One region of the Pseudomaricurvus sp. genome, then DNA from elsewhere that is predicted to be linked to it. Evidence: predicted binding sites of a transcription regulator. Region 1 holds the regulator's gene; each other region holds the start of a gene.
What was found. Region 1 encodes sigma-54, which starts transcription at its own class of promoters, with help from an activator protein. Its sites were predicted from a motif close to TGGCACANNNNTTGCNNT; they were not measured.

Region 1 (7,557 bases):
TATTCCCGCTGTGGATTTCTCAGTAGGGGAGCTCTCTCTGGGCGATAAACACTATGGTCGCTGGAGTTTTCAGGCGCGACCCGATCAGTCAGGCCTGGTGATCTCTAATTTGCTGGGCAGTGTCAATGGTGTTCATGTGTCGGCCAGAGAGCCAAAGTCTGATAGCACTAATCAAAAAGAACAGACAAACCAAAACAGCAACACTGCGCAAGAGCAAGGTGCTTCTCTTATTTGGAGAAAAGGTCGAGGCAAAGAGCGCACGCGATTTTATGGCAAGTTGTCGGGTGGTAATCTGGCGAATATCTCGGACGCCTGGGAGCTTCCCAGAATGATGGACAGCAAGTCCGTGGAGCTGGATGTTAACTTGTTGTGGCCTGGCAATCCGGCTGAGGTTTCCGTGGCGGATCTGCAGGGCAAAATGAAGGTGAGTGTACAGGATGGCCGTTTTTATCGTTCAACCGGCCAGGCCAGTAACGCCTTGTTACGATTGGTGGGGTTGTTTAATTTCGACAGCTGGATTCGCCGTTTGCAGTTGGACTTTTCGGATGTATTTAAAGGCGGAACCCCCTTTGAGAGTGTGGCTGGCGAGATCCAGTTTGAGAAAGGTATCGTGTACCTGACTCAGCCTATGGAGGTGAGAAATACGTCGTCCGTGTTGAAAATGGGAGGTAAGATCAACTTGCCTGAAGAAACCCTGGATACCTCCTTGGTGGCGACGCTTCCCGTGGGAGGTAATGCCACCCTGATCGCGGCGTTTGCAGGCGGCCTGCCTGCCGCCGCCGGGGTGTATGCAATCAGTAAAATTTTCAAGAAGCAGATGGAGCGGGTCGCCAGCGTCAGTTATAGCATCAAAGGGTCGTGGAGTGATCCGGCCATTGAGTTTGATAAGCTGTTTGACAACAAGGCGGCTCAACAAGCCGCCGATGACAGTCGTGAAGCCGCCAGTGAAGGCAAAAAAAGAAGACGTAAAGCGAACGAACGGTGAGTGAGGTTCGGTCCGGCTGGGCTCAGGCTTCGATGATATCGCGAATGTAGCGGAACAATTTACGGGCTGAGGTTGGTGCTTTCTGTTGGCTCTGCTCTTTTTGGCTGTTGCGAATCAATTGACGCAGGTATTGCACCTCGCAGTGTGGGTACTCTGCCACAAACGTTTGCAGTGCTTCATTGCCGTCTTCCAGTAAGCGATCTCGCCTATGTTCGGTTTGGTGCTGAATTTTGGTGTGTTCCTGACCAATTGAGATTACCCGCTCGTAGGCGGTTTTAATCTCTTCAATATTTTCGGCTTTGCGCATCAATTTGCCAATAAATTGCAGCTGGCGTCTGCGCCCCTCGCGGTGCTTCATGCCCCGTGCCTGGTGTATGGCATCGGCCAGTTCGCCTTCAATGGGAATGCGGGCAATGAATTTATCGCTGAGTTCAACAATCTTTGTTCCCAAATCCTGCAGAGCGGCCATTTCCTTCTTAATGTCAGTTTTTGAAGGAATGTACTCTTCTTCATCGTCGCGGTCGGGAAAATCGTCAAATTGAGACATCGGGAATATCCGTTGAAAAATGTGTTAGGTCTAAAAACGTGTTGAGTTTAAAAACGTATTAAGCGTAAAAATAGGTGGCCAGACCAAGGAAGGCAAAGAAGCCCACGACGTCGGTCACGGTGGTCAGCGCCACGCTGCCAGCCAGCGCCGGGTCAATATTCATGCTGCGCAAGGTGATGGGCAGCAGTGCACCCGCGACCGAGGCGGTAATCAGGTTGATGACCATGGCTGCGGCGATGATCGCGGCGATGGTCATATCGTCAAACCACAAACCGGCTATCACAGCCATAAGCCCCGCCCAGAGCAGTCCGTTCAGCAAGCCGACGAAAAACTCTCGCGAGAGCAGCCAATTAATATTGTTGCGGCCAATTTTGCCCAGTGCCATCCCTCGGATCATAACGGTCAGAGTTTGGCTGCCAGCTACGCCGCCCATGCTGGCGACAATGGGCATCAGCACGGCCAGTGCCACCACCTTGTCGATGGTATCCTGAAAAATATTGATCACGGCCGAGGCAATAATCGCGGTGAGCAGGTTGATACCCAGCCAGATGGCGCGTCTTGGCGCGGTTCTGGAGACGGGGGCAAAGGTATCTTCTTCTTCATCCAGACCGGCCATCCCCATAAAGGAGTGGTCAGCGCCTTCGCGGATCACGTCGACCACGTCATCAATGGTGATTCGCCCGACGACAATGCCGTTGTCATCGATCACCGGCGCCGAAACCCAGTTGTGGCGTTCAAACAGACTGGCTACCTCGTTCTCGGGCATGTGCGCCGGAATGGGCTCAAAGTCGGTACGCATCAACTCCCGCACGGTACTGGTGGGCGATGAAGTCAACAGGCGCGACAGCGGCAGCAGGCCAACGTACTGCCCTTTACTGTTCACTACGATCAGGCTGTCGGTGGAGTCCGGAAGTTCGTCGTGGCGGCGCAGATAGCGAAACACGACGTCCAGTGTCACCCTGGGGCGAACGGTCACCGTATCGGTATCCATCAGGCCGCCGGCGGTGTCCTCGTCGTAGGAGAGCACCTGCTCTACCCGCTGGCGATCCTGAGCGTCCATCGCGGCGAGTACTTCCTGAATCACGCGGTCTGGCAGGCGTTGCAGAACATCGGCCAAATCGTCCGTGTCCATGCCTTCGGTGATGGCGACTACCTCTTCGGTGCCCATCCCGCGCAGGAATTGAGCCTGTACTTCTTCCGAGAGTTCCTGCAGAACTTCACCTTCCAGATCGCTATCGACCAGGCGCCAAAGCACGCGGCGGGATGGGGGCGGGGAAGATTCCAGCAGGTGAGCTATTTCGACCGGTTGCAGGCCGTTGAGCATGCGCCGTACCTGTTGAAAGGTACCGCTTTCCAATGCCTCATTGATTTCACCGAGTTGTGCCTGAGTTAATGCGAGCAATTCATCGGTGTTTTGAGACATAGGCGTTCACACGTATCCGTATTGAGTGAGGTTAACGGCGTGTATTCTAATGGGGCTTGGCGGCATAAGCCAGTGGAAGGCCAGACTTACGCCGTTTCGTCGAGGTCTGGTTGGCTGAGTTGTAGTTGCTTATTCGTCTTCGTCAAAGCGATTGTTGATGAGTTCGATGATGGCTTGCATGGCCTCTTGCTGATCCTGCCCCTCGGCTTGCAAGGTGATTTCGGTGCCCTGATTCGCGGCAAGTAACATCAGTGACATGACGCTCTTGGCATCGACGAGTTTTCCGTTCAGGCCCACTTTGATCTGGCTGGAATAGCGGGAGGCTGTGCTGGCAAATAAGGCCGCTGCGCGGGCATGGAGCCCCAATTTATTAATGATGGTGACGGTATCAGTCAGCATAATGTTCTCTATGGATTATGTTTTTTGTAATTGTTCCAGTTCCCGGTGCCTCAGTTGCGTGTTGGGGTGCTCATTTTTGAAGGCCTCATAGAGGCGCTCGCACAAATACACTGAGCGGTGGTGCCCGCCCGTGCAGCCAATGGCGACGGTAAAGTAGCTGCGATTGCTGTCGCTGAAGCGAGGTAGCCAGCGCTGCAGGTAGCTGGCGATGTCATTGTACATATCGTTGACATCGTCCTCGGCCTCAAGAAACTCAACGACTTCCTTATCCTTGCCGCTGAAGCTGCGCAAATGAGGTTTCCAGTAAGGGTTTGGCAGGCAGCGTACGTCAAACACCTGATCAACATCCACCGGAATGCCGCGCTTGAAGCCAAAGGACTGAAATAACAGCGCCATCCCGGGACCTGTATTACCGACAATGCGCTGTTTCACCAGGTCTCGTAACTGATGCAGGCTAAGGCCGCTGGTGTCGATGGTCAGATCGGCAGAGTTGGCGATGGGCTCGAGAAATTTTCTCTCAAGAGCGATTGCCTGTTTGAGATCGGTTGTCTGTCCGCTGAGAGGGTGCTTGCGTCGGGTTTCGCTGAAACGCTGAATCAAAATGGGGCTGCGGGCATCCAGAAACAGAATTTCGCACTGCAAGCCGGGAATCTTGGCTTGCGACAAAAACTCGGGAAACTCCTGAAGATCCTGCCAGGTGTTGCGTGCGTCAATACTGACGGCAAATGACTGGCTCTGGGGATGCTGATCCAACTGTCGAACCAGCGATGGCAGTAAAGAGGCAGGCAAGTTATCAATACAGGTAAAACCGACATCCTCAAGCACGTGCAAGGCTGTGCTTTTCCCCGAGCCGGAGCGGCCGCTAATTACAACTAAACGCATGGGATTTTCTGCCTCGTCGACTATCAATATTTCAGGGTGCTCGTTTTATCCGGGTGCTTTCTTATTGGGGCGTTATGGCCTCATCAGGACGCACGGCCTTTGAAGGAGGAGTATCAATTGATACAACACCACGAGCAATACTCTAAAGGTACCTTACTTTGGGTAGATTACAAAACCGCGTCCCTGCGCCATCAGAGGGGCGCGCTGGCGTCTTGTTCGGTGGCTGCCAGGTAGAGGCTTTGGGTGTCGCTGGCGTCGCGAAGATTCTGCAAATAGTCGGGATGGTGCAGTTGTTCGGCAATCGCGGCCAGAGTTTTCAGATGTTCGTCGTGAGCCTCCTCGGGAACAATCAGGGCAAACAGGATGTCCACGGGTTGGCCGTCGATGGATTCATAGTCGATGGGGCTTTGTAACTGAATCAAAGCACCAACGGTGTTGGCGCAATTGTTGATGCGGCAGTGAGGAATAGCAATGCCACCGCCCAGACCGGTTGTGCCAAGCCGCTCCCGAGAGATCAGACTGGTGAAGATCTCATCGGCGTTAAGAGTCGGCTGGTCTTCGGCAATCAGTTGGGAGATGACTTGCAGAGCGCGTTTTTTGCTGCTGGCCTCAACACCGCAGTAGGTGCGATGTTGAGACAAAAATGATCTTACTTCCATAAATTAGCGGTGATGATTTCGCATCTTTTCTTTGTGTTTAATGAGTTGGCGGTCGAGCTTGTCGGCCAACATGTCGATGGCGGCGTAGAGGTCTTCGGACTCGCTGTCTGCGAAGAAGTCTTTGCCGCTCACGTGCACTGAGGCTTCTGCCTTTTGGCGTAGTTTATCAACAGATAGTATGACGTTGGTACTGGTAATTCGGTCGTGGTGTCTTTCGAGGCGATCTAGTTTGGTGTTGACGTAGTTTTTAATGGCAGTTGTCAGTTCAACATGGTGTCCACTGATGTTGATTTGCATGCGTTGCTCCTCTTGTCGTGAAACGTCGGTATTGAATCGCTTGTCATACAGCTTTGGCTACTAGCACCAGCTGTGTTGGTGCTGTCGAGGCCCTGACAGGCAGGACTTTAACCTTTATCCCGAGTGGGCGACCAGTACCGGCTGCAGCGGACTTGTGTTGCGGTCAACAGCTGCTCAGACCAATCGCTTACGCTCGTTGGACGCGGGTATTCCTAAAGACTCCCGATACTTGGCGATGGTGCGTCTGGCCACCTTAATGCCCTGTTCGGCGAGTAATGTGGTGATTTTGCTATCACTTAACGGTTTTTGGGGGCTCTCAGCCGCCACCAGTTTTTTGATGATGGCACGGATTGCTGTGGATGAGCATTCGCCGCCTGAGTCAGTACTCACATGGCTTGAGAAGAAGTATTTCAGCTCAAAGATGCCCTGAGGCGTGTGCATGTACTTTTGAGTGGTGACCCGGGAAATGGTGGACTCGTGCATGCCGACAATTTCGGCCACGTCGTGCAGAACCAGCGGTTTCATGGCCTCGGCGCCATAATCGAGAAAGCCGCGCTGTTTTTCGACGATACAGGTAGAGACTTTCAGCAGGGTCTCGTTGCGGCTTTGCAAGCTCTTGAGGAACCAGCGGGCTTCCTGCAAGTTGTCGCGTAAGAAGGAGTTGTCACTGCTGGTGTCCGCCCGCTTGACCATTGAGGCGTAGGTATCATTGATACGCAATTTGGGTGCGATGTCGGGATTCAGATTCACAGTCCAGCGGTCATCCTGTTTGGTCACAAATACATCGGGTACTACGTACTCGGTCTCGCCACTGTAGATGCTGTCCCCTGGACGTGGATTCAGGCTCTGAATCAAAATGATGGCATCTCGCAGCTGGGCTTCCTTGAGTTTGGTTTTTCTCATCAGCTGCTTGTAATCGCGGCTGCCCAGCAACAATAAGTGGTCTTTGACTATGAGTTTAGCATCTTCCCGGCAGGGTGTAGTTTTTGGCAGTTGATTCAGCTGGATTAGCAGGCATTCGCTCAAATCCTGACTGGCGACCCCGGGAGGGTCAAACTGTTGCAGTCTGTGCAACACCGCAAAGACTTCGTCCAGTTCGAGCTCTTCCAGCTCGTCTACCAGGCTTTCATGGATTTCTTCGGCGTTCATGCTGAGCATGCCGGTGTCTTCAATAGCGTCAATAAACGCCATCGCTATGACTTGGTCCCGATCGGACATGGGGGTCAGGTTGAGCTGCCACATCAGGTGCTGATGCAGGGATTCGTCGCTGCCGCGCCGGCTTTCGTAATCGTTGTCCTCGCTGTCGGGTGCTGACAAGCCGCTGCCGGAAGGGCCTGACTGGTATACATCGTCCCAGCTGGTGTCTACCGGCAGGTCTTCCGGAATAGCGTCTCCCCAGTCGCCCTCGGGACTGTCATCGCTGTTTCTGTCGACGCCACTTTGCTCTTCCTGGGCGCTGGCGGTGGGTTCTGGTTCGCTGTCGGAATCTTTGGTGCTGCTCTGTTCGGGCTGATCTTTGGGGGTGTTGATGCTCTCGTCGGGAGTGTCCGAACCGGCATTGTCGTCTTCGCCGACTTCCAGCATGGGGTTGGAGTCGAGCGCCTCCTGGATTTCGGCCTGAAGGTCGAGCGTCGACAGCTGCAGCAGGCGGATGGCTTGCTGCAGTTGGGGGGTCATGGTGAGTTGTTGACCCAGCTTGAGTTGTAACGACTGTTTCATGTATGGCTACGGCTACTGAGGAATTCTTTCTCTGCTCTGCCGCAATGTCAGCGAGTGTGGAGCTGTGTGATGTGTGCGGCAGAATCCATTCTTGCGACGATCAGACTCGATTGAAATGATCGTGTTGGTGAGCAAGTGTAGCCAGAGTAACCGAGGAGAACAACTTAAACAAGCAAGTTTTATGCCTGTTTCTTGCCTGCTTGGGAGGAAATGCGAATGTTGGGAGCGGGTGGCTGCGTTGTGGTCGATCTTAGTTGGACGCGCTGTCCAAGCTGTTTGCCAGAGGCCACAATTTTGTGTGTGGGGTCACACTTTTAGCCCTGAGAAAACACACTATAAGCTGAATTGGTGCCCGAGGTAAACCTCTCTGACCTGCGTGTTGCCTAGAACGGTTTCCGGCGTGCCTTCGGCAATAATGTGGCCTTCGCTGACGATGTAGGCTTTCTCGCAAATATCGAGGGTTTCGCGAACGTTGTGATCAGTAATCAAAACGCCAATCCCGCGATCTTTCAGGTGCTGAATAATGTGCTTGATGTCGTTGACGGAAATGGGGTCGACGCCAGCAAATGGTTCATCCAGCCGGATGAATTCCGGGTCGGTGGCCAGTGCGCGAGCGATTTCGACCCGGCGACGCTCACCACCGGAC
Region 2 (7,557 bases), on a different contig from region 1:
ACGGTCTTGGGAGCGAACTGGGAAGACATTCCCCGCGCCGTCCGAATGTGGGGGCTGATTGCGCTGACACTGGCCACTCAGGGGGTTGCGATACAGAAATACAGGACCGGAGGGGCGTCAGCCTCGGTCGGTATGTTTCTGTTGGGCAATCTGTTTTACGGTGCTTCAATCATCTTGATCGCCCAGATTTATCACCTGGGTGAGCATATGCCCGATGGAGTGTTCTGGTGGGCGCTGGGCTGTCTGCCGATAGCAGTGCTGTTGCAGAGTTCGATGTTGATGTTGCAGTCGTTGCTGTTGGCGCTGATCTGGTTTTTTCTGGAAGCCAGCATGGGTTTTTATCCAACACTCTTTCCTCTGTTTATTCTTTGCGGAGGTCTGGTGCTGTGGCGTGGGCGTCCGAGCCTGTTGCTGTTCTTTGCAGTCATTCTGAGTCTGTTTTTCTGGTTCGAGCTGACCTTGGCGGAGATCTGGCGGGATGGATTGCGCTGTGAATTTACCGCTGAGCATGTGGCCGTCAGCGTGGCCATGTTTGTTTTTGCCTATGCCGCCAGCCGTTGGGCAGGGTTGAAGGGATCTGTCAGGGCACAGGATTATGGCGCTTTGTTGTCAGTCTGGTGTCTGCGGTTTGGATTGCTGTTTCTGGTTGTGATGAGCTTTAACGATCCGTGGGAGAATCTGCTGGAGGCCGATTGGGCACATCTGCCTGGCATGTTTGTGGTGATTACGTTGTTGTCTCTGGCAGCGTTGGCGCTGGCCTGGCTGTCAGAGAGTCGCTTATCCGTCATCGCTTTTCTGTTGGCTTTCTGGGGCATTTTGATCGGGATGTTGTTGTCTCGGCAGGAGTCCCACATCGTTGTTTTTCAGGTGGTCGATAATCTGCTGTTGATTGGCACCGGTGTGTGGTTGATCGTTCGGGGCATTCACAGCAGTATTTCTCACTATTTCTTTCTGGGTGTCGCCACCATTCTGGTGACAGCCTTACTGCGCTATGTAGACTTGATTGGTGATTATGTCGGCGGCGCACTGTTGTTTATGCTGTTTGCCGTGCTGCTTTTGGCTGCCGCACGCTATTGGAAAAGGGCGCATCAGCATCAGGAGATCTCATCATGAAGGCTTTGTCTGCACAGATATCTCATGGCTTAAGTTCCCGGCAGGTGATCATCGCGCTGATCGTTGCAGCACTGTTCCAAGGTGTAGTACTGGTGGCGATGTATGGTTTATCGGCCTTGCCGCTGATTACCGGCACTGAAATCCGAATCAAGACCATTCCAGTGGATCCCCGCTCTTTATTTCGAGGCAACTACGCTCGGTTGCGATATGAGATTTCCACCATTGATGCCGAAAGGTTTTCCGTGCATCAGCAGTCGGTTGAAAACGACGATCGGATCGGTGCCCGATTGCGTCAGGGGGAAGTGGTGTACGTCAGTCTAGAGCCGGGAGAGCAGGGCCTGTATGAGTTTTCCGGCGTGCAGCTAACGCCTCCAAATGAGGGCGTTTATCTTCGCGGTCGTGTATTGAATTACAGTGGCGGGGATCAACCGGTGTATCACATCAAATACGGCATTGAGGCTTTCTTTGCACCTAAGGTAAAAGCTTTGGCTCTGGAAAGAGAGTTGCGAGACAGTGGGGTTGCCGTGCTTAAAGTGTCGTCGAGTGGATCAGTGCGACTAGAGGATGTAGTGACTTCCGAGACGAACTGAATCTGATCAGCAAAGGAGGGCGGAGGCCTCAGTCTGCCTGCCACAGTGGGTGTTTGTGCATGATGTCCTCAAAGCGCGCCGATTCCAGAAACTGTTGGAGCCAGCTTTGTAGATGGGGGTAGGGGGCGGCATCAAACCAGGTTTTGTTCACAAACGCGCACTGCCTTACAAAGGGAAAGATGGCGTTGTCGGCCAGACTTTCGGCTTCACCCAATAAGTAGGCCGATTTCGACAGTTGTTCGTTCAGCTGCTTGAGAAAGGTTTCGCACTGTTCGCGATAGTAGGCTTCTGAATGCTCCGGATAGCCGACGGAGTATTTGTACTTGTCCAGCCACGGCTTGAAGTCGTTGTCGTTACGATCAATCCAGTCGTTGATGCCAGCTTGCTGTTCCTCTGTCAGACCGTGATACCACATCTGTGGATCATGCTGCTGTAGCGCCCACATCATCACATCGCGGCTTTCATCGATGACGGTTCCGTCAGGCAGGACGACCACGGGGACAGTGCCTTTAGGGGAGGCTTCCAGCATGGCGGCGGGTTTGTTTTTCAGCAGAATTTCCCGGTGCTCGATCTCTATACCGCTGTAATGGATGGCCAGTCTGGCGCGCATGGCGTAGGGGCAGCGGCGGAAAGAGTAAAGGATAGGGTGTTGTGAAGACTGCTTTAGAGGCATGCGAGCACTGTTCAATCTGAGGATTTCGTGGAGACTATATGGTATCACAGGCTAGGTCGGAACCTGTTTCTGGGTTAGTATTTCCGCGATTTTAATGACAAGCTTTTGATGACAAACGACGGGAGAGAACGATGGTTAAAGTGATAGCGGCAGTATTGGTCGTGATGTTGGCAGTCTTTGTGGTGCAGCGAGTGTCCGCTGGCAAAGATGTATGGCGGGAAAATCTGGCACAGGGCAAAGCTTTCCTTGAGGAGAATAAATCAAAAGAAGGCGTGATCACCACCCAGTCTGGCTTGCAGTACCTGGTTCTGAAAGAGGGAGCCGGTACAGAAAAACCGGGGTATCGCGATACCGTCAAGGTTCACTATCACGGCACCTTGCTGGACGGTACCGTATTCGACAGTTCCGTAGACCGTGGACAGCCCATTGAATTTGGGGTTCGGCAGGTGATTAAGGGCTGGCAGGAAGGTTTGCAGTTGATGACGGTGGGTGAAAAAGTCCGTCTGTTTATCCCCAGTGATTTGGCGTATGGCAATCGTGCGGCGGGTCGTTCCATCACTCCCGGCTCAACCCTGATTTTTGATGTGGAGTTGTTGGAAATCAAGTAAGTGATTTACCGGCGGCTGCTTGAAAACACTGGTCGTTAAACTTCTAATCTTTTGATCAGGCGCAGCAGATTGCTCCGGTCGACTTTGAGTAATCTCGCTGCGGCGGACACATTGCGTTGTGTTCGCACAAGAGCCTGCAAGATTTGGTCTCGCTGAAAGTCTTCTGTGGCTTCTCTAAGTGACTTTTCGGGTATCAGGGCCGGTTGAGTGTGCAGCTCTTGTACTTCTGGTGTCAGTGAGGGTTCCAATCCCAGATGCGCTGGCTGGATGGTGACTATAGCCTTGGCAGTGCTGCCACTCTTGAAGCCTGGGTAATGTTGGCTGCTGGCTTTAAGTGCCGCCCGGCTGAGTAAGTGTTCCAGTTCTCGGACGTTGCCGGGCCAGGTGTGAGCCATCAATGCACGCTTGGCGGTTCGATCCAGAGTCAGTTTGCGCAGGTTGAGGCGGTGTTGATCTCGTTCCAGAAAAAACTCTGCCAGCATCAGGACATCATTTCCACGTTCTCGCAGTGGTGGCACCGTTACTGGGTATACGCTGATCCGGTGGTACAAGTCCGCGCGAAAACGTCCCGCTTTCACTTCTTCTTTTAAGTCCCGATTGGTTGCTGCAATGATACGCACATCCACTTGGATGGGATGGTCGCTGCCTGCCCGCTGTATTTCACCTTCCTGAAGAGCGCGCAACAATTTAGCTTGGGTGGGTAAAGGCAGCTCGCCAATTTCATCGAGAAACAGGGTGCCGCCATCCGCTAGCTCAAAACGTCCGCTGCGTTCACTGTCTGCACCGGTAAAGGCGCCTTTGGTATGGCCAAACAATTCAGCTTCTGCCAAGGCCTCAGGCAGGGCTGCACAGTTAATTTGCACCAGCGGCTGATTGACGCGATTTGACTGTAAGTGCAGCCGGTGGGCAATGTTTTCCTTGCCGACGCCAGTTTCTCCCTGAATCAATACCGTCAGTGGCGTAGGCGCCACGGTATCAATGTCTTTCAGCAATTGGGTGATGGCCGGGCTGTTGCCGATCACTTCTTTACCGCCTTGGTCACGGTTCAGTTCGGCGGTGACGTCGTGGCCGTGGCTCAGCTGTTGTTCCAGCAGATTAATCCGTTCCACAGCCGTGATGACTGAGCGGGTTAGAGCGATGGCTGCTTGTTGCTGCTGCGGATCGACATCATCGAACTGGCCGGGACGCAGGGCGTCCAGAGTGATGACGCCCCAAGGTTGATTGTTGATGTGAATAGAGATGCCCATGCAGTCGTGCACGTGCAGTTCGTGATCAGGGGTGTCGATCAATCCGTCATAGGGGTCTGGCAGAGACGAATCGGTGTCGAAACGCACCAGATGATGGCTGGAGAGTATTTGATCCAGTCGTGGATGTTGGCCGATTTTGAATCGCCGGCCAAGGGTTTCCGGAGATAAGCCCTGAAAAGCCAATGGCTCCAGGCTGTCGCGGTTGAGTTTCAGCAGGGCGATTGCGTCACAGGGGATGGCCTGACGGATCGCGTGCAGTAATCGCTGGTAGCGTTCCTGGCTGGGTAGTTGGATCGCCAAGTCTTCAATTACGCCGAGATAATGTTTTGTAGTCATGAAGTCATAATTACATCGTTGACGTCTTTATGACAACGTTTATTTTGTGGTCAAAATGACACGTTTTACGTGTAAGCTACTGAAATCAGTAGGATAAAGCTGGCACAGATATTGTAAATACCCTTGTGTTTACATCCAAAATGCAAAGGAAGGGCTATGTTAACCAACGAACAAATCGCCATTATCAACGCCACGGTTCCTGTGGTTGGCGCGCATGCGCGTGAGATTACTGACTGCTTTTATCCGCTGATGTTTGAGCGCTATCCTGAGGTGAAAGCTTATTTTAATGAGACCCATCAAGCTCAGGGCGCGCAGCGTCAGGCTTTGGCTAACGCGGTGGTGGCCTATGCGAAAAATATTGAGCGCCTTGATGTGCTGGGTGATGCGGTCAGTCTGATTGCGCAGAAACATTGCTCGCTGGGGATTCAGCCAGAGCATTACCCTATCGTGGGCGAGTGTTTGATGGCTGCCATTGGTGAAGTACTGGGTGAGGCGGTGACCGAAGAGGTGGCCGATGCCTGGGGGGCGGCCTACCAGCAATTGGCGGATATTCTGATCGGTGTAGAGGCTTCCATTTATGAGGCTAACGGTCAGCGCTCCGGTGGCTGGGTAGGCGACAAAGCGTTTAAGGTGGTCGACAAGGTTCAGGAGAGCGATGTCATCACCTCTTTCTACTTGCAGCCGCTGGACAGCAGTGAGCTGATCGACTTCAGTGCCGGACAATACATTACCTTGATTTTGAATATCGATGGTCAGACTGTACGTCGCAATTACAGCTTGTCCGATGCGCCAGGTAAGCAACAATTGCGCATCAGTGTGAAGCGCGAAGAGGGTGGTTTGGTGTCTAATTATCTGCACCAGCAGGTCAGTGTTGGCAGTGAGCTGCGAGTCACGGCTCCCTGTGGTGATTTTGTGTTACAGGACAGTCGGCGTCCATTGTTTTTGGTCACCGGAGGCGTCGGTATTACCCCTGCGGTCAGTATGCTGAACACTGCTGTTGCGAGCGGGCGGGACATTCATTTTATCCACGGCGCTATCAATGGCAGCCATCACGCGTTTAAAGAGCAGGTGGATCAGCTGGCGGAGGAGCATCAGAACCTGAAAGCCTGTTATGTCTATGAAAAGCCTCTGGTCAGCGATCAGCCGCACTATTCAGGTTTTATTAACCGCTCTGTACTGGAAGACCGGTTGCCGGAAGATCGTAATGTGGATTTCTACTTTTTAGGCCCGAAACCGTTTATGCAAGCGGTGAATGGGCTGACAAAAGAGTTGGGCATTCCTCCACAGCAAGTGCGCTATGAGTTCTTTGGTCCCTTGCAGGATCTGAATGAAGCCAGTTGAGTCATTGATTTCATCGTAAACTCATCTTTTCAAATCTCGTGGTGCATTTGGCTGCGGGATTGTTATTATCCGTGGGCGCTGTCGTACAGAGGTTCAGGCACAGCGCTTAAATAATAACCGGAGAAAAGAAATGATCGGATATGTAACATTAGGCGTCAGCGATATGGAAAAGGCCAAAGCTTTTTACAGCGAGCTGCTGGCGGACTTTGGCGCAAAGGTTCAGTTTGATGGCGGCCGCATCGCGATGATCGGCAAGTCTATGGCAGAACCCATGATTTCTGTGTGTATCCCTCATAACGAGGAAGCCCCTAGCGCTGGTAACGGCAGCATGGTGGCGTTGACTGCCGAATCCAAAGAGCAAGTGGACAAGCTGTATCACAAAGCGATTGAGTTGGGTGCTACTTGTGATGGTGAGCCGGGTCAGCGTATTCCCGATATGTTTTACGGTGCTTATTTCCGCGATCCGGATGGCAACAAGATTGCGTTTTTTGTGTTTGGTTAACAGGTGTTAACTGAATTCAGAGCATAAAAAAAACCGGCATAAGCCGGTTTTTTTCGATCTGGCAGAAAGGAAATTGTTATGCCTCTTCCTGACTGGCCAGATACTCGTCGTAGGTGCCCTGCCAGTCATTCAGGGTGTGATCCTTGATTTCGATAATACGGTTAGCCAGTGACGAAACAAACTCCCGGTCGTGGCTGACAAAGATCAGCGTGCCTTCGTAGTTTTCCAAAGCCAGGTTCAACGCTTCAATGGATTCCATGTCCAGGTGGTTGGTAGGCTCGTCCATGATCATCACATTGGTGTCCTGCATCATCAATTTGCCGAACAGCAGACGGTTTTTCTCACCACCGGAACAGACTTTCACTTTCTTCTCGAAGTCATTGGAGGAGAATAGCAGGCGGCCGAGGGTGGCACGCACGATCTGATCATCGTGGTTGGGTTTCTGCCACTGGCTCATCCAGTCAAACAGGTTCAACTCACAGTCGAAATCGCTGGTGCTGTCCTGCGGGCAGTAACCCAGCGTGGCGTTCTCCGCCCATTGAATGGTGCCGTTGGTCGGGGACAATTCATTCATCAGGCAACGCAAAAAAGTGGTTTTACCGACACCATTTTCACCGATGACTGCGAGGCGAGTTCCCGCTTCGATAATCAGATTGCCATTTTTGAACAGCGGGCCTTCTTCAAAACCTTTTTCCAGATTTTCCAGGATCACAGCCTGACGGTGCAGTTTCTTTTCCTGATTGAAGCGGATGTACGGGCTGACTCGGCTGGATGGTTTGATGTCATCCAGTTTAATCTTATCGATTTGCTTGGCGCGCGATGTCGCCTGCTTGGCCTTGGAGGCGTTGGCCGAGAAGCGGCTGACAAACTGTTGCAGTTCGGCAATCTGGGCTTTCTTTTTGGCGTTTTCATTTTGCAGGCGTTCACGAGCCTGGGTGGAAGCGGTCATGAAGTCGTCGTAGTTGCCGGGGTAGATACGCAGTTCACCGTAATCGATGTCGGCCATGTGGGTGCAGACCGAATTCAGGAAGTGACGGTCGTGCGAAATGATGATCATGGTGCTTTTGCGATCATTGAGTACGCCTTCCAGCCAGCGGATGGTGTCGATGTCCAGGTTGTTCGTCGGTTCGTCCAGCAACAGAATATC
Region 3 (7,557 bases), on a different contig from region 1:
CGCTTGTTTGGGGTGAGCCACCAGGGCACGTCTTCCCTGGCACAACGCCGGTAACTCGTCTTCCACAAACGGCTTAAAGCGTTTTACCAGACGTACCTCTGGCATGACGGTATCAACACCTTGTTCCAATCCCAGAATCAGCTGCTCGCGAATGGTGTTTTCCTGTAACCAGGGCGTCTGCCAATAGCTTTTTTCCACTCGATAGCTGTTGATCAAAATCAGCTTTTTGACCCCCATGGTGGCTACGGTTTGAAAAATTCGTTTCAGCATTTTGGGTCTGGGAAGGGCAAGGATCAGAGTCAGCGGCAGCGCTTTTGGGGACTCTTTGCTCAAAGAGACATCCAGTCGAATACTTTTTGAGCAGATGTCAGTCACGGTTGCTAACCCTTGCAGGTCATTGATCAGCCCGACACGCACCTCATCCCCAACTTCAACTTTGTGAATGTTGAGCAGATGATCCCGTCGTCTGTCGGTGAGTTCAGCCGTCGTTGGTGAGATAAAATCTGAAGGTGAAAGCAGTAAAAGATTCATGGCGCTTCATGGTGTGAAAGTGGTCGCCATTATCCCGCAACTGGGTATTGAATGCACCGGTAACAGAGGTTTTTCAGTGTGGGTTAAAGTTTGATGTGTACTTAAATCAGATAAACTTGGGGGGAAGTTACGTCAGTTTCTCGACTCGGTTGTGACATGGGCGGGAAATCGCTAGAATTCGTTTCTCTTCGATTGATCTCATTTTCAAACGATCTTTCCGCCCTTAGCTCAGCTGGATAGAGCGTCCCCCTCCTAAGGGGAAGGCCAGTGGTTCGAATCCACTAGGGCGGGCCATTTCTTGAATACAGCAACCTACTTATCAGGCTTTGACCACAGTGTGACTGGTGCGCTGAGCTTGAGTGTTGCCTGTGGCGTTGTAGAGATTAGCGGTGTCTGCGGATTGTCCGCGCATCAACCCCATGAGCTTCTGCAGAGTTCTTTGTCCTCTGGCAATCATTTTGCCATTCAGCTCATTGTGTTTTTTACAGTCATCTACGAGAGCTTGAAGCTCTTTCCAGAGCGGCGGTAACACGACTCCGTCCAGTTCCTGCAGCAGGCGATTCCAGCAGACTTCATTGGGTTGGCCTGTGCGCTGGGTCAGAAAGTTAACCCAGCCGCTACGTTGTTTGGCGCCGTGTTCCAGCTTGGCCATCAATACCTGCTTTTCACCGACCAAGGTACCCAAACGGGTGTGGTCACGTTGTTGAAGAATCTGGTGTTCTTCTTTCAGAAGCTCCAGCAGGGTACTTGCCGTTTGAATGTCTTGGCTGATCTGTTGGTGAACGGCGGGCGCGGATACATTGTCAGATCCGGTTGTCGAGCCTGTAGCTGAATCAGAGTTATATGGCGTTGTGGCGGACATGGCTACCTTCCAGATGATCTGTGGTTGAAAATCAAATGCTGAAAATCAGATGTTGAAAAATCAGACGTTGCATTAATCAAACATCGAAATTCAAACATCGAAAAAATCAAAAGTCGAAACGGTCAAATTGTTTTGACGGACAGCAAAATAACAGCACGCAAAGCCGGGAATTGCAGCGGTGAGTTTAGCTCTGTCCGTCAATATTTTCGTCCACGGTCGATTGGGTCGGCATGACCTTCTCGCCAGTGGAGTTCATCCTGAGATGAACGTATTCGTATTTATGAGAAAAAGTTGTCCTGAGCCAGCATGCTCTCGGCAATGCGGTCGGGATTAATCTCATAGGTGCCATCAGCAATGGCTTGCTTAATGTCAGCGACACGCTGAGTGTCTACGTCTGGTGTCGCCTGAATCTTGCTTTCCAGCTGGCTCAGCTGTTGAGCTTGTGAGCTTAGAGATACTTCCGGTTTAGGAGTGTTCTGCGCTTGTGACTCGGCAGCATTGTTTTTACTGCTGGCGTTACCGTCGACCCGTCCTTTTGCGTTGCCGCTTGAGGAGAGGATGTTGTTGCTGTTTGAATCAATAACCATTGCTGCAATTCCCATTGTGTTGTGGTGCTGTCATCTTTGGAAGTTTTGACCAAAGGTGCCCATACTGAGGGTTTCGGCGGGTGCCGCGATAACTTTAGTCAAAACCTTATCTTTTTTAGCTCTTTTTTTTAAATCCCGTATTGAGGGGTCAAAAAATTGAACTTTTGAGCAGTGAGTCTCACTTTTAGCCCAGTTTTACGGACTTTTGGCCTATTTTGACAAGGGTTAACCCTTGGTTTTCTACATAATGACCTGAACTTGTCCCTTTGCTGTGACTCGCGCTTTAATGACTCGCTCGCTTTTCAGATTCTGGACGCGTATTTGTTGGCCAACTTTGCCGTCGTTCATGGCAACCCCTGATGTGGAGACTGCAATCCCGCCGCTGATGGCTTTCACGCTGACGGCGTCTCCCCTCTGAATGACCTCAGGGGCCGTGACACTGGTTGTTCTCAGACTGTCCCCCAGGTTAATCGGGCGTCTGGCTTCTTTGCCGATGATGCGCGTGGGATTGGAAACGGTGCTGTTACCCATGGTGCTCACATCACGCAACTCCAGAGAGAAATCTCTCTCGGTGAGCCTTTCCCCACGCCCAATGTTACGGGCTGCAACCAATACCTGCCGCATGCGTTCGACTTTGGCGGTCAGGTAGAAAGACCAGGGCGTCTGGCTTGGACACTGAACCCGAAGTGTCACATTGCTGGCACTTAGTTGTCGGCCGTGCAAATCGTATGTCAAAGGTTTGTCGCATGCTGAAAGGCGCAAGCGGGGATCAATGTCGCCTACATCAATGCGGGTTTGGTCATCGGGAAACTTATCCTTCAGAACGCTTTCAAGATACTGTTGAGCGGCTACAGGAACGTCCGACAAATCCTGCCACTGTCTGGCCTCGGAGGCCGCAGATACGGCGATTCCAAGGCTTAAGGCGATATGTAGGCGTTTAAAGTTCATAGTTTGCTCAGTGTCATTTTGGGCCTGATACCGGTGTTGTATTCGATGTTGTATTAAAGGCTTTGCGGTGTCTGCCGCTATAGCTATTGATCAAGTCAATGTTGCTCTTGGTTTAATACTTATGCCGGTATTGCTGCAAGTTTGATAGAGATAAAGCAAACACCGTGCCGTTATAGAGCAGCTGTATATTAAAACCGTCATTAACAAGCTTTGAGGAGACGTCATGGCTGGAGTTATGGACAGCGTTAATCAGCGTACACAGTTGGTCGGTCAAAACCGACTGGAGCTGTTGCTATTTCGGCTGAGTGGTCAGCAGTTGTACGGTATTAACGTCTTCAAGGTCAAAGAGGTTCTACAATGTCCGCCTCTGAATGCCATTCCACAGCGTAACCCTGTCGTTCGCGGGGTGGCGCATATCCGTGGCAATACGACATCTATCATGGATATGAATTTGTCCATGGGTCGTAACCCACTGGATGATATTGCAAACTGCTTTGTGATCATCACGGAATACAATCGATCTACTCAAGGCTTCCTGGTGAGTGGCGTTGAGCGCATCGTCAATATGCATTGGGAAGAGATTCATCCGCCACCGTCCGGCGCTGGCAGAGACAATTACCTGACTGCGGTGACCGAGGTGGATGGCCAGCTGGTTGAAATCATAGACGTCGAGAAGATCCTGGCTGAAGTATCTCCGGTAAGTGAAGAAGTGAGCCCAGGTGTTATCGAAGATGGTATTGCCGAGCGTATCGTGCAAAAACATGTACTCATCGTGGATGATTCGGCCATTGCCCGGAAGCAGGTTCAGCGGGTTGTTGAGTCTATGGGCATCAAGACAACGCTGAAAAAAGACGGTCGCGAAGCCATAAACTACCTAAAAAGCATGGTGGAAGACGGATTGGATCCTAATGCCGAGCTCATTATGGTGATTTCGGATATTGAGATGCCTGAAATGGACGGCTATACCTTTACAGCGGAAGTGCGCAGCCATCCGGCACTGAAAAATCTGACAGTGGTCTTGCATACCTCGCTCAGCGGTGTCTTTAACGAGACCATGGTCAAAAAGGTCGGGGCTGATGACTTTATGGCTAAATTTAAGCCTGACGAGCTGGCTCGACGAGTGAATGACCGAATCCTGGAGATCAGTGGTCAAAGCTTGTTGGATGAGGACGCATTGCAAGAAGCGGCAAGTTAAGGATGCTCCGCAGAAAATGTGGTCTCTTTTTGAAAACGCTTCTTTTACTCTCGTTCCGTTGAAATTGTTCCATTAAAATTGCTTCGTCAGACGGTACAAGGCTGACAAACTCTTGGCTTTTTATAGCGAGTATACGCATGACAAACAGTGGTTTTACGGCATCACCGTCACGCCCAGGGGGCGCCACTATGAATTCCAGTGAGTTTGAAAGCTTCCGGCTGTTCCTGCAGGAGGCTTGCGGCATTCATCTGGCAGAAAACAAGCAGTATCTGGTGACTACCCGCATCCGCAAAATTTTGCAGGATAACCAGCTGGAGAGTCTCAGTGCTCTGGTGGATCAGTTGCGCCGCAGCCGTCACTCCAAACTGCGTGAGCAGGTAGTGGATGCCATGACCACCAATGAAACCTTCTGGTTTCGTGATACGCATCCTTACGACTATCTGCAGACGACGTTGCTGGCGGAAATCCAAAAGAAGCCGGATTCCGGGCCGATTCGTATCTGGTCGGCAGCCTGTTCTTCTGGGCAGGAGCCTTATTCGATCAGTATGACGGTTGAAGAAAGCCGTCGGCAAAATCGCTTGTCGTCGGCTCGGTCTGTGGAAATTGTCGCAACGGATCTGTCAGCCAGCATGCTCAAGCAGGCTCAGGCTGCCGAGTACGACAAGATGTCTGTGTTGCGTGGTTTATCTCCCGAGCGCCGGGACGCTTATTTTGACCAGGTCAGCGAAGAGGTCTGGCGGGTAAAGCCGGCTATCCGCAGTCGTGTGCAGTTCAGGTCTTTGAACCTGTTGGACTCCTACGGTGGCTTGGGTCGCTTTGATGTGATCTTTTGTCGTAATGTTCTGATTTATTTTACCGGTGAACTTAAGCAAAACATTCTCACGCGTCTGCACGCTGCGTTGAAGCCTGGAGGGGTTTTGGTGCTGGGGTCGTCGGAAGGGCTGGCGGGTGCTTCTGAGTTGTTCGAAATGATTCATTGCAAACCGGGCATCATGTACCGGGCGCTGTAGCTGGTTGTTTTCCGTCTTTATTTCGGCCTGAAAAGGCCTTCTCTTTCAGTAGCTCTTCTTTCTGTGAAGCCTTTGCCGTTCTGCGGTAAAGGTTTGCCGCTTTCCTCTTTTTTTTGTTATCTCTGATTTCAAATGCCCCTTTCCTGTGTTTAGGAAAACCTCTACAGCCCAGTGTTTTAGGGGGGGGTGATGGTTTTTTCTGTCTTTGGCACAGCTCTTGCTAAATCCTGTACACAGTTTAGTGATTGCCGCTTACGGGGCAGCACTGGGATAAACATTTAAAGAGTTGAGGTGACAGATGGCTATTGGCTTTGATCAAGCGTTAGGGATTCATGACGATGCGCTGCGTTTTCGCAGTCAGCGGTCTTCTATTCTTGCGAACAATCTCGCTAATCTGGATACCCCCAACTACAAGGCTCGCGACATCGATTTTAAGTCCGCTCTGGCCAAGGCCGCTTCCGGTTCTTCAGCGTCGCTGGAGATGGCAGCCACCAACTCAGGTCATCAGCGTGGTGTCAGCATGTCAGTTGGCGACAGTGGAATTCAGTACCGGACTCCGACTCAGCCCAGCATTGACGGCAACACCGTCGAAGAGCACGTAGAGCACGCAAAATACATGGAAAACTCACTGGACTTTCAGGCGACGTTTACCTTTTTAAACAGTAAATTCAAAGGCTTAACCACTGCTCTGCGCGGTGAGTAAGGGAGAAACGATCATGGCTTTAGGTGGCGTATTTGATATTGCAGGTTCCGGCATGACAGCGCAAAGCGTCCGTCTGAACACTACTGCCAGTAACCTTGCAAACGCTCAGTCGGCAAGTTCCAGTAGCGATGAGGTTTATCGCAGTCGTCAGCCGGTATTCAGTGCCGTGTATCGGGATGCCAGTGGTTTTGTTTCGGACAAAAGCGATCCTCAATCCCAAGCTGGTGTAGAGGTTTTGGGAATTGTCGAGAGTGATGCGCCTTTACAGCGTCGATACGAGCCCAATCACCCGGAAGCGGATGAGGAGGGGTATGTGTTTTATCCCAATGTGAATGTTGTTGAAGAAATGACTAACATGATTTCGGCCTCACGCTCTTTCCAGGCCAATGTTGAAGTGATGAATTCTGCCAAACAAATGGTTCAGCGTGTGCTGACATTAGGTCAGTAAGCGGAGGGCAATCGTAATGGATGTCAATGCAGCAACAAGTAATAGTGTTCTGGGTCAGCTTTCCTCCGCAAGCTCTGAGGAAGCGAAAAGCAATGAACTGGGTAAAGATGAGTTTTTGACCTTGTTGGTCACCCAAATGAATAACCAGAACCCTCTGGAGCCGCAGGATAACGGCGAGTTTATTGCCCAGCTGGCTCAATTCAGCTCCCTGGAGGGTATCGATAATCTGAACGATACCGTTAGCGGTTTTGTGAGCAGTTATCAGTCCAGCGCGGCTTTAGAGGCCACAGCTTTGGTTGGTCGTCAGGTGCAGGTGCGTACGGATACCGCATGGATGTCTGAAGGGGATATGTTTACCGGTGTCATTGAGTTGCCGGTCACAAGCCCTGAAGTGAAGGTGAGCATCTATGACGAAACCGGTCAGTTGGTTCGTAATGTCGATTTGGGAAGTCAGGCTGCGGGTAATCACGACCTTATCTGGGATGGCCTGAACAATAGCGGCGAACCTTTGCCGTCTGGACTCTATACAGTGAAAGCGGAAGCCAGAATGGATGGAGAAATGTATCAGGTGGGTACGTTACTGGGAGCCAATGTGAACAGCGTGACTCTGGGTAATGACGGATCATCACCAGTCTTGAATCTGGCAGGCCTGGGCAAGGTCTCACTGGATGACGTACAAACGATTATGTAGTGGAAACTGTGTAGTTGGAAACACTCTAATCAGAAACAATTGAGTTAAAAGCAATTTAGTTGGCACTCGGATCTTATTCGCAGGGTGTGTTGGATAAAAATTATAGCGCTGTGGCGCGGAAGCTTAAGTTGAGGACAGGCTATGTCGTTTAATATTGGTTTGACAGGTATTCGTGCAGCAGACAACGATTTGCGGGTTACTGGCAATAATATCGCCAATGCGAGTACGACGGGTTTTAAGCGTTCACGGGCTGAATTCGGCGATGTTTACGCAAGTTCGATCGTGGGTACTGCCAATAACGCAGCAGGCAGTGGTGTCATGCTGGCGGATATTGCTCAGCAGTTTACTCAGGGCAACATTACGTTCACGGATAACGTGCTCGACCTGTCTATTGATGGCAGCGGTTTCTTTATCATGAGTGATGGCGGCGATGTCAGTTACACTCGCTCAGGTATGTTTTCAACCGACAATCAGGGTTACGTAGTCAACAACTCCGGATTTCGTCTGCAGGGCTATGGAGCGGATGACGAAGGTAATATTGTTAATGGCGTTCTAACGGATCTCCAAATTGATGCCAGCACA
Region 4 (7,557 bases), on a different contig from region 1:
GGTAAACGCGTAAACTCAGCAGCAGATGATGCCGCGGGCTTGGCGATTGCAAACCGTATGACCTCACAAATTAAAGGTTTGGATCAGGCAGTACGAAATGCCAATGACGGTATTTCCATGATTCAGACAGCGGAAGGTGCGCTGGATGAAACCACCAATATCCTGCAGCGCATGCGTGAGTTGTCCATTCAGTCCGCTAACGGAATTTATTCGGACGCAGACCGATCCACTCTGGATGCCGAAGTTCAACAACTTAAAACAGAGTTAGACCGCATTGCTGAAACAACGTCTTTTAACGGTCAGCCGTTACTGGATGGTTCCTTGAAAGATGTCGATCTTCAGGTCGGTGCTATGTCGAATCAGGTGGTTAGCCTGGAGATAGGATCTTTCAGCACCAGCTCACTGGGTGGAAGTTCAGGTGATATCGTTGGCTCTGCCTCTACTAATGGTTTGGCCGATTTAACCACTGCTTTCACGGCCACCGGCGACATCACAATTAACGATACTGCCATCTCTGCAATCGACCATACTGCACCCGAGACGGATTCCATTAATGAAATCCTGGCCTCAATGAATGAAGATCTTGATGGTAAGGGAGTTGAGGTTTCCACGTTGGTCAGCGTTGAAGCAAGTTCTGTGGGTACCGGGTTGCTGCGGGGAGGCACTGATACTTTAGCTATTGATGTGGTCGATGGTGATGGAAATACTCAGTCTTATGTGATCTCTGATACAGAAAACATGAAAGACCTGGTTGCAAAGATTAATTCTGAAACCAGTGTGGAAGCGAGTATCAATGAAGATGGCAAGTTGGTTCTGTCTCAAGAAAATGTACAGAGCATCGCTATCGCCGATAGCACTACGAATCCGGACAACAACGCCAGTGGCCTGGCCGATGCCACGACTAATTTCTCGCTTGTGTTAACAGACACTTCTGCTGACAAGAAAGGCATTAAAGTTGAGATTGGAGCAACCACAACTGCTGCTGAAATGGCAGCGTTGGGTCTTAATGTTCAGGATGATGGCGGTGCTTTACAAGGAGCTACGGTTGATGCCAACGGTTTGACTGAGGGCGACCTGGTGCTAAATGGTGTGCCTGTAGGTGCTATTGTCCCGACTGCTGCAACAGCAACAGCGAAGGCTGCTGCGACAATTGAAGCCATTAATGAAATCTCTGAGCAGACAGGTATTGTAGCCTATGCCGGTACTGCTGCCGACTCTATTGCATTGCGTTCAGCTGATGGTAGCGAGTTTGCCGTTGAGGCTGGTAATGGACTGACCGCAGCTCAATTGTTCACTTCGATTGGTATCACTGAGCAAAATGCTTTGTCTGGTGTCGGTTCGATCGCCAGTGTCAGCATTGCTACGGCAGAGGGGGCTCAGAAAGCTATTGATGTTGTGGATCGCGCTCTGGAAGAGATCAACGCTACTCGTGCAGATCTGGGTGCCGCGAACAACCGCCTGGACTTTACGATTTCCAATCTGATGAATGTGTCAGAGAATACCTCAGCTTCACGCTCTCGTATTATGGATGCGGACTTTGCCGCAGAGACAGCGAACTTGTCTCGTGCTCAGGTTCTGCAGCAGGCATCGCAAGCCATGTTGGCTCAGGCTAATGCCAAGCCGCAACAGGTTTTGCAGTTGCTTCAGGGGTAATGTTCGGTAAGTAAAAGCCCGGTCAGCTCAGGTTGGCCGGGCTTTTTTTTTGTGAAAGACTTCACATGGATTTTATGTCGAGGTACTATTTCTACTCCTCCCAAGACGGCAATTCTCGCTGTCAACCTTTTTCGGATTCGTCACTAAAGTTACCCCAAGGGGTGCCGATAAGTATGTCAGAAGCGCTCAAAACTAGATGTTCTTGAGCTGTTTCAAAGCCACTTAACGACTAGTCATGTCGACTGGCGTTGGTAATGAATACTTATAGGAGCGCAACATGCCTTTAGTTATTAACAGTAATATTTCGTCTTTAAGTTCACAGCGTCAGCTGGTGAAGTCCGGTGCGGAAATGGAACAGGCTATGGAGCGTCTGTCCTCAGGTAAGCGTATCAATACCGCCGCCGACGATGCAGCTGGTCTGGCCATTACAAACCGTCAAACTGCACAGATCAAAGGTCTGGATCGTGCCGTAGCTAACGCAAATGACGGTATTTCTCTGATCCAAACTGCAGAGGGTGCACTCGATGAAAGCACCAATATTCTGCAGCGTATGCGTGAACTGTCGGTACAGTCTGCGAACGGAATCTATTCAGATGCAGACCGTTCTACATTGAACGCTGAGGTTGAGCAGCTGAAATCCGAGATTGACCGTATTGCCCAAACCACATCCTTTAATGGAAAAAACATTCTGGATGGCAGCAGTTCTAAGGTCTCTTTGCAGGTGGGTGCGAATGCAAATCAAACCATTGATATTGCTCTTCAAGGTTTTGGCGCCTCTTCTCTGGGTGGTGGGACGGGTGATGTGATCGGCCAGGCAACAACAAATGGATTGTCAGACCTCACCGATTTAGCTGGTGGAGATGAGTTGTCAATCAACGATGTAACCATCAGCGATTTGAGCGGTGCGACCACATTAAACGATGCTCTAGACTCTATGAATTCTGACCTGGATGGGCGTGGAGTTGAGGTTTCCAGTTTGGTGACCGTTACTGCTTCATCTGTTGGTGATGGTGCTTTTGTTGCTGGAACATCTGATTTAACTCTAACTTTAACTGATGGAAATGGTGATACCCAGACTTACAACATCACTGATACTAACAGTATGGATGAATTAGTTAACAAAATTAATTCAGAAACTTCAATCGATGCCAGAGTTGATGATAGTGGAAAGCTAACTCTTTCTGCAGAAGGTGCAACAAGCCTTCAGGTGGCCGATGGAACTACTGATGATGCTGGTGCTGGGTTTGCGGATTCTACAACCAATTTCTCATTAGTACTGACCGATACTAGCGCTGATAAGCGTGGTATTAAAGTAGAAGATGCAGGATCACTCTCCGCTGCTGAAATTGAAACTCTGGGTTTGAATATCCAGGACGACGATGGCAACCTGGTTGGCCAAACAGTGGATGCAGCATCTTCAGCAACGGATTTGTCTGATGGCGATCTGATGATAAACGGGGTCGCGATTGGAGATATTGAATACGATACTGATGCCGCTACTACAGCAGCGGCTGCCGTCAAAGCTATTAATGAGAAGTCTGACGAGAGCGGCGTAGTTGCTTATCTGGGAAGCGGAACAAATAATATTGAGCTTCGTTCCACAACCGGAGAAGACATCGCTATTAAGGCGAAAGATGATACTGCGGCTACCAATATTCTGGCCACTACTGGTTTGATGGAGCGTAATGCAGTAGATGGTACTGGCTCAGTCGCCGGTGTTAATATTTCTACTCAAGCCGGAGCTCAGAAGGCGATCAATGTCATTGATAACGCTTTGGAGCAAGTGAACGCCCAGCGTGCAGATTTAGGTGCGGCTAATAACCGTCTGGACTTTACCGTCAGCAACCTGATGAACGTTTCCGAGAACACTTCAGCAGCACGTTCACGGATTCAGGATGCGGACTTCGCGGCAGAAACTGCCAACTTGTCCCGAGCTCAGGTTCTGCAACAAGCCTCTCAGGCAATGCTGGCCCAGGCCAATGCGGCGCCACAGCAGGTGTTGTCACTGCTGCGTTAATCCATGACCGTAAAGGTTAATTTTGGAGAGAGCTTCCTGGATGGAAGCTCTCAATAACGTTAAGAGGTTAACCCTATGAGTGATGTTGGTTTATCAGTGATTACAGAGACCTTATCCAGCAGGGGATCTACGGCAATGTCTTCTACAGCAGGTGCAGGGATTAAATCGTCATCTGTGGCAGAGACCGGAAAAACCTTGCCGCATGAGGTTGCCGTAACGGCAACAACTGCTCAGTCCAGTGAGAAGGTCAACCAGGCTGTAGCGGAGTTAAACAGTTATATTCAAAACGAACAACGTGATCTTATGTTTCACGTTGATGAAGATACCGGTGATACCGTGGTACGGGTTGTAGACCGCAGCAGCGGGGATTTGATTCGACAAATACCCAACGATGTGGTTCTGGATCTGGCCGCCAAAGCCCGGGATAACGAGCCTTTGCAATTAATTAGTATGCAGGGCTAACTCCGACAGTTAACACTTCTCTATCTGATCTTTTGCAAAGGCGTGCCATTGGCGCGCCTTTTGCATTTCTGTCTTTCTGAATTAACAGTTTATCAAAACTTATCAGTTATAAAGTTACGTTCAATACTGCCGATATAGATTGTAAGTGGTATTGGGTTTTCCCTGTAGGTGGTACGAAGGCAGAGTTATGGAATCAATTGGCGGTAATATTATCAGCAGTCTTGGGGCAGGTTCAGGCCTTAATTCTACCTCGCTGGTAGAACAGCTGACCGATGTGGAGCGCGCGCCCAAGCAAAACCAAATTGACACCAAGCGTGAATCTTTCGAGACCAAACTCTCTGACTTTGGTGTGATTCGCAGCGCCTTGTCTTTGTTGCAAGATTCGGGTGATGTTCTTACCGATAGTGCTACGTTTAACAGTAAATCCGCCAGCTTTAGTGACAGTAGCGCATTTATCCCTGTATCCCTGGACGAGAATGTTCCGGTGGGTAACTACTCGTTTGAGGTGCTGGATGTTGCCCAATCGCAGTCACTGGCGACGGGTTCCAGTTTTGCTGCACCTACTGATGCCGTAGGCAAAGGCAGCCTGACTCTGGATTTTGGCAGTTGGGACAGTGCCGAGCCGCCAACAACCTTTACCCATAATGGCGATAAAGACCCTTTGGTCATCACTTTGGATGACACCAATAACTCCCTTAACGGCCTGCGTGACGCCATTAATGAGGCTGACGTGGGTGTCACAGCCAGTGTGGTCAACGATGGCAACGGTTATCGATTATTGCTAACGGCTGAATCCGGTCAATCGAATCAATTACAGATTACGGCTACCGAAGAAGCTGGAGCCGAAGGTTTGGCTGCTTTTAATTTTAATGCCACTGATCAGGCCCTGAATCAAGCCCAGGGCGGTCAGGATGCACGGTTGAAGATTAACGGACTGGAAGTTACCCGCAGTACCAATGAAATCGATGATGTATTGGACGGTTTTAAGTTTACTTTGGCCAAGCCCGATCCAGGCAATGTGGTTAATGTTTCGATTAGCGAAGACAAGGCCGGTGCTCAACAGGCGGTCAGAGACTTTGTCGACAGCTTTAATGCATTTCTTGAGGCGGTTGAGCCTGCTGTTGGTTATAACACTGAGACAGAAGAAGAGGGTAGTCTCAAGCGTGATCCTGCTGCTCGCTCGGTGATGACCCAAATTCGCAATTTGATATCCACGAGTGTTGGTGGTCTCGATGAAAGCTTCGCTGCGCTTTCAAGTGTGGGCATCCGTACCGAAAATGACGGTACACTTAGTATCGATGACGAAGACTTTAACAGAGCTTTTTCAGACAGTTACGATCAGGTGAAGGCGCTTTTTACACCACAAGCTAGCAGCAGCTCTGACAAGATTGTGGTGAACAGTTTTCGCAGTGAAGCCACACCTGGTGAATATGACGTAGTGATTACGCAAGAGCCGGAGAAGGGTGGTTTGGTTGGATCGGCAGCAGCGGGATCGTTACTGTCCGATCTTGCTGTAGCGACATCTTCAGGTTTTTATACCGGAGGTGCCAGTAGCTTCAGTGTGCTGGATATGTCGACTCAGGGGGTGGCCGCAGGGACTTATACCTTTGATGTAGAAGTCGATGGCGGTACGGCCGTCACTGTCGAGCTTCCTATTGCAGATTATGCCGATGAAACTGAAATCGCAGTGGCTCTTCAAAACGAATTTGATACCCTCGGTGTATCCGCTGATATTGTCCATAATGGTTCCGAGTTTGTCGTAACATCGCGCAACAGTGGTGATTCATCTTCCGTTGCGATCAGTAATAGCAGTGCTGAGTTTGGGTTCTCAACCGGCACAGCGACGGCGGGCAGCGGTCCTGCTAATGATTCTTACAACTTTCAGATCACGGTTAATGGGGTAACATCGAACCCCATTGAAGTCGCTCTTGGGAGTTATGCTAGTCAGGATGAGTTAGCATTATATTTACAAACGCAAATCAATAACGACTCCAACTTAAAAGCCGCTGGAGCTGATGTCGATGTCACCTGGAACGGTGATCATTTTGAAATCGGATCTCGTGATTATGGCAGCAAGTCGAATGTCACTGTGACCGCGCTGGGAGTTAATGCCGCCGACCTTGGTTTGGATTCCGGTGTGAGTACGGCGGGTAAAAATGTTGCCGGTACGATAAATGGTGAAGCGGGCTTTGGTTCTGGTGAAGCCTTGTTGCCGGCATTGGGAAGTGACGCCTATGGTATCAGTCTGATTGTGCAGCCGGGTGCTACTTCCTCAACCGTCAATTTCTCCAGAGGCTTTGGTACGGAGTTAAGCAAGGTTATCGATACTTATCTTGTCAGTAACGGTGTACTGGATAAAAGTGAAGAGAGGTTGGAAGGTAAAATTGAGGATCTGGATGACGATCAGACCAAGCTGGATAATCGTATGGAGGCCTATTACGAGCGCTTGTTATCGCAGTTTATGGCGATGGAAAGCATTGTAAACAGCATCAACAGTTCTGGCAGTGCGCTGGATAATATCGGCGATTATCTGCCATTCACTTCACAAAATAGTTAAAGCTTTTCCTGCCGCAGCCGCAATAATCAATAGAACATTTTGTTGCAAACCAGCAGGGGAAAGGGGATAACATGAACGCACGTGCAGCCATGCAAAGCTACGGACAAGTTCAGGTCAGTGCCGGTGTTGAAGATGCCAGCCCGCACCGCTTGATTGGCATGTTGTATGAAGGCCTGTTGACTCGTATTGCCCAGGCAAAAGGAGCATTGCAACAAAAGGATATTGCGACCAAGGGTAAAAAAGTTTCCGAGGCGATCAATATTCTGATGGGATTGCGTGAGTTTCTGGATGTTGACAGTGGTGGCGAGGTCGCCCAAAGCCTGGATTCTCTCTACGATTACATTCAGCGTACTTTGACCCAGGCACATATGAAAAATGATGAATCCAAGTTCGATGAGTGCCGTGACCTGTTATTACCTATAACCGGAGCGTGGGCAGAAATTTCTTGATTGTCAGCTGAGTTGCTGTAGGCCTCTTATATAAAGAGGCCTTTTTTTTGTCTGGGGATTTTATCTTCATTTTAAAATGAAAACTCCAAAGCTCCACTCTTGGCACAGTCTGTGCTTTATCTCAGATAAGTAAATACAACGTGGCAAAAAACTGCCACTTTTGGGTTTTATCCTGTTTGAGGAGGTTTCCATGTCAAATGCAGCTATTTTATCCATCGAAGAAACTCAGGCCGCCGCACGAATGGAAGAGCATGCTGAGCAACTGACCCCGCATGCTGTCATTCAGTTACTGCTGGATGGTGCTTTGGAGCGTTTGGATCAAGCCGCGTTGCAATTGCGTTGTGGTCGTGAGGATGAAGCTGGTCAGCTGATGCATAAAGCGATCGGTATTATCAATGGTCTGCGTGAGAGCCTGGACT

Region 2: the regulator sigma-54 is predicted to act here: its motif matches at 4,668-4,685, upstream of hmpA (NO-inducible flavohemoprotein).
Region 3: the regulator sigma-54 is predicted to act here: its motif matches at 3,081-3,098, upstream of flgA (flagellar basal body P-ring formation chaperone FlgA).
Region 4: the regulator sigma-54 is predicted to act here: its motif matches at 4,182-4,199, upstream of fliD (flagellar filament capping protein FliD).

What each region holds. Positions count from the first base shown of each region.
Region 1 is NZ_CBFIHX010000002.1:14,994-22,550, forward strand. Features, by position in the region: gene ACTG33_RS00390 (YhdP family protein) at 1-985, shown strand, start outside; gene yjgA (ribosome biogenesis factor YjgA) at 1,008-1,532, opposite strand; gene mgtE (magnesium transporter) at 1,591-2,955, opposite strand; gene ACTG33_RS00405 (HPr family phosphocarrier protein) at 3,085-3,354, opposite strand; gene rapZ (RNase adapter RapZ) at 3,370-4,236, opposite strand; gene ACTG33_RS00415 (PTS sugar transporter subunit IIA) at 4,428-4,877, opposite strand; gene hpf (ribosome hibernation-promoting factor, HPF/YfiA family) at 4,899-5,192, opposite strand; gene ACTG33_RS00425 (RNA polymerase factor sigma-54) at 5,367-6,911, opposite strand; gene lptB (LPS export ABC transporter ATP-binding protein) at 7,245-7,557, opposite strand, start outside.
Region 2 is NZ_CBFIHX010000092.1:184-7,740, reverse strand. Features, by position in the region: gene ACTG33_RS12510 (DUF2157 domain-containing protein) at 1-1,113, shown strand, start outside; gene ACTG33_RS12505 (GDYXXLXY domain-containing protein) at 1,110-1,703, shown strand; gene ACTG33_RS12500 (glutathione S-transferase) at 1,732-2,376, opposite strand; gene ACTG33_RS12495 (FKBP-type peptidyl-prolyl cis-trans isomerase) at 2,508-2,984, shown strand; gene norR (nitric oxide reductase transcriptional regulator NorR) at 3,020-4,567, opposite strand; gene hmpA (NO-inducible flavohemoprotein) at 4,724-5,908, shown strand; gene ACTG33_RS12480 (VOC family protein) at 6,039-6,410, shown strand; partial or broken gene ACTG33_RS12475 (ABC-F family ATPase) at 6,487-7,557, opposite strand, start outside.
Region 3 is NZ_CBFIHX010000024.1:9-7,565, reverse strand. Features, by position in the region: gene ACTG33_RS05165 (16S rRNA (uracil(1498)-N(3))-methyltransferase) at 1-531, opposite strand, end outside; tRNA gene ACTG33_RS05160 (tRNA-Arg) at 749-825, shown strand; gene ACTG33_RS05155 (flagella synthesis protein FlgN) at 851-1,393, opposite strand; gene flgM (flagellar biosynthesis anti-sigma factor FlgM) at 1,672-1,980, opposite strand; gene flgA (flagellar basal body P-ring formation chaperone FlgA) at 2,221-2,928, opposite strand; gene ACTG33_RS05140 (chemotaxis protein CheV) at 3,152-4,123, shown strand; gene ACTG33_RS05135 (CheR family methyltransferase) at 4,312-5,133, shown strand; gene flgB (flagellar basal body rod protein FlgB) at 5,432-5,836, shown strand; gene flgC (flagellar basal body rod protein FlgC) at 5,850-6,284, shown strand; gene ACTG33_RS05120 (flagellar hook assembly protein FlgD) at 6,301-6,975, shown strand; partial or broken gene ACTG33_RS05115 (flagellar hook-basal body complex protein) at 7,117-7,557, shown strand, end outside.
Region 4 is NZ_CBFIHX010000030.1:20,487-28,043, reverse strand. Features, by position in the region: gene ACTG33_RS06215 (flagellin N-terminal helical domain-containing protein) at 1-1,653, shown strand, start outside; gene ACTG33_RS06210 (flagellin N-terminal helical domain-containing protein) at 1,931-3,670, shown strand; gene ACTG33_RS06205 (flagellar protein FlaG) at 3,806-4,132, shown strand; gene fliD (flagellar filament capping protein FliD) at 4,320-6,689, shown strand; gene fliS (flagellar export chaperone FliS) at 6,761-7,138, shown strand; gene fliS (flagellar export chaperone FliS) at 7,329-7,557, shown strand, end outside.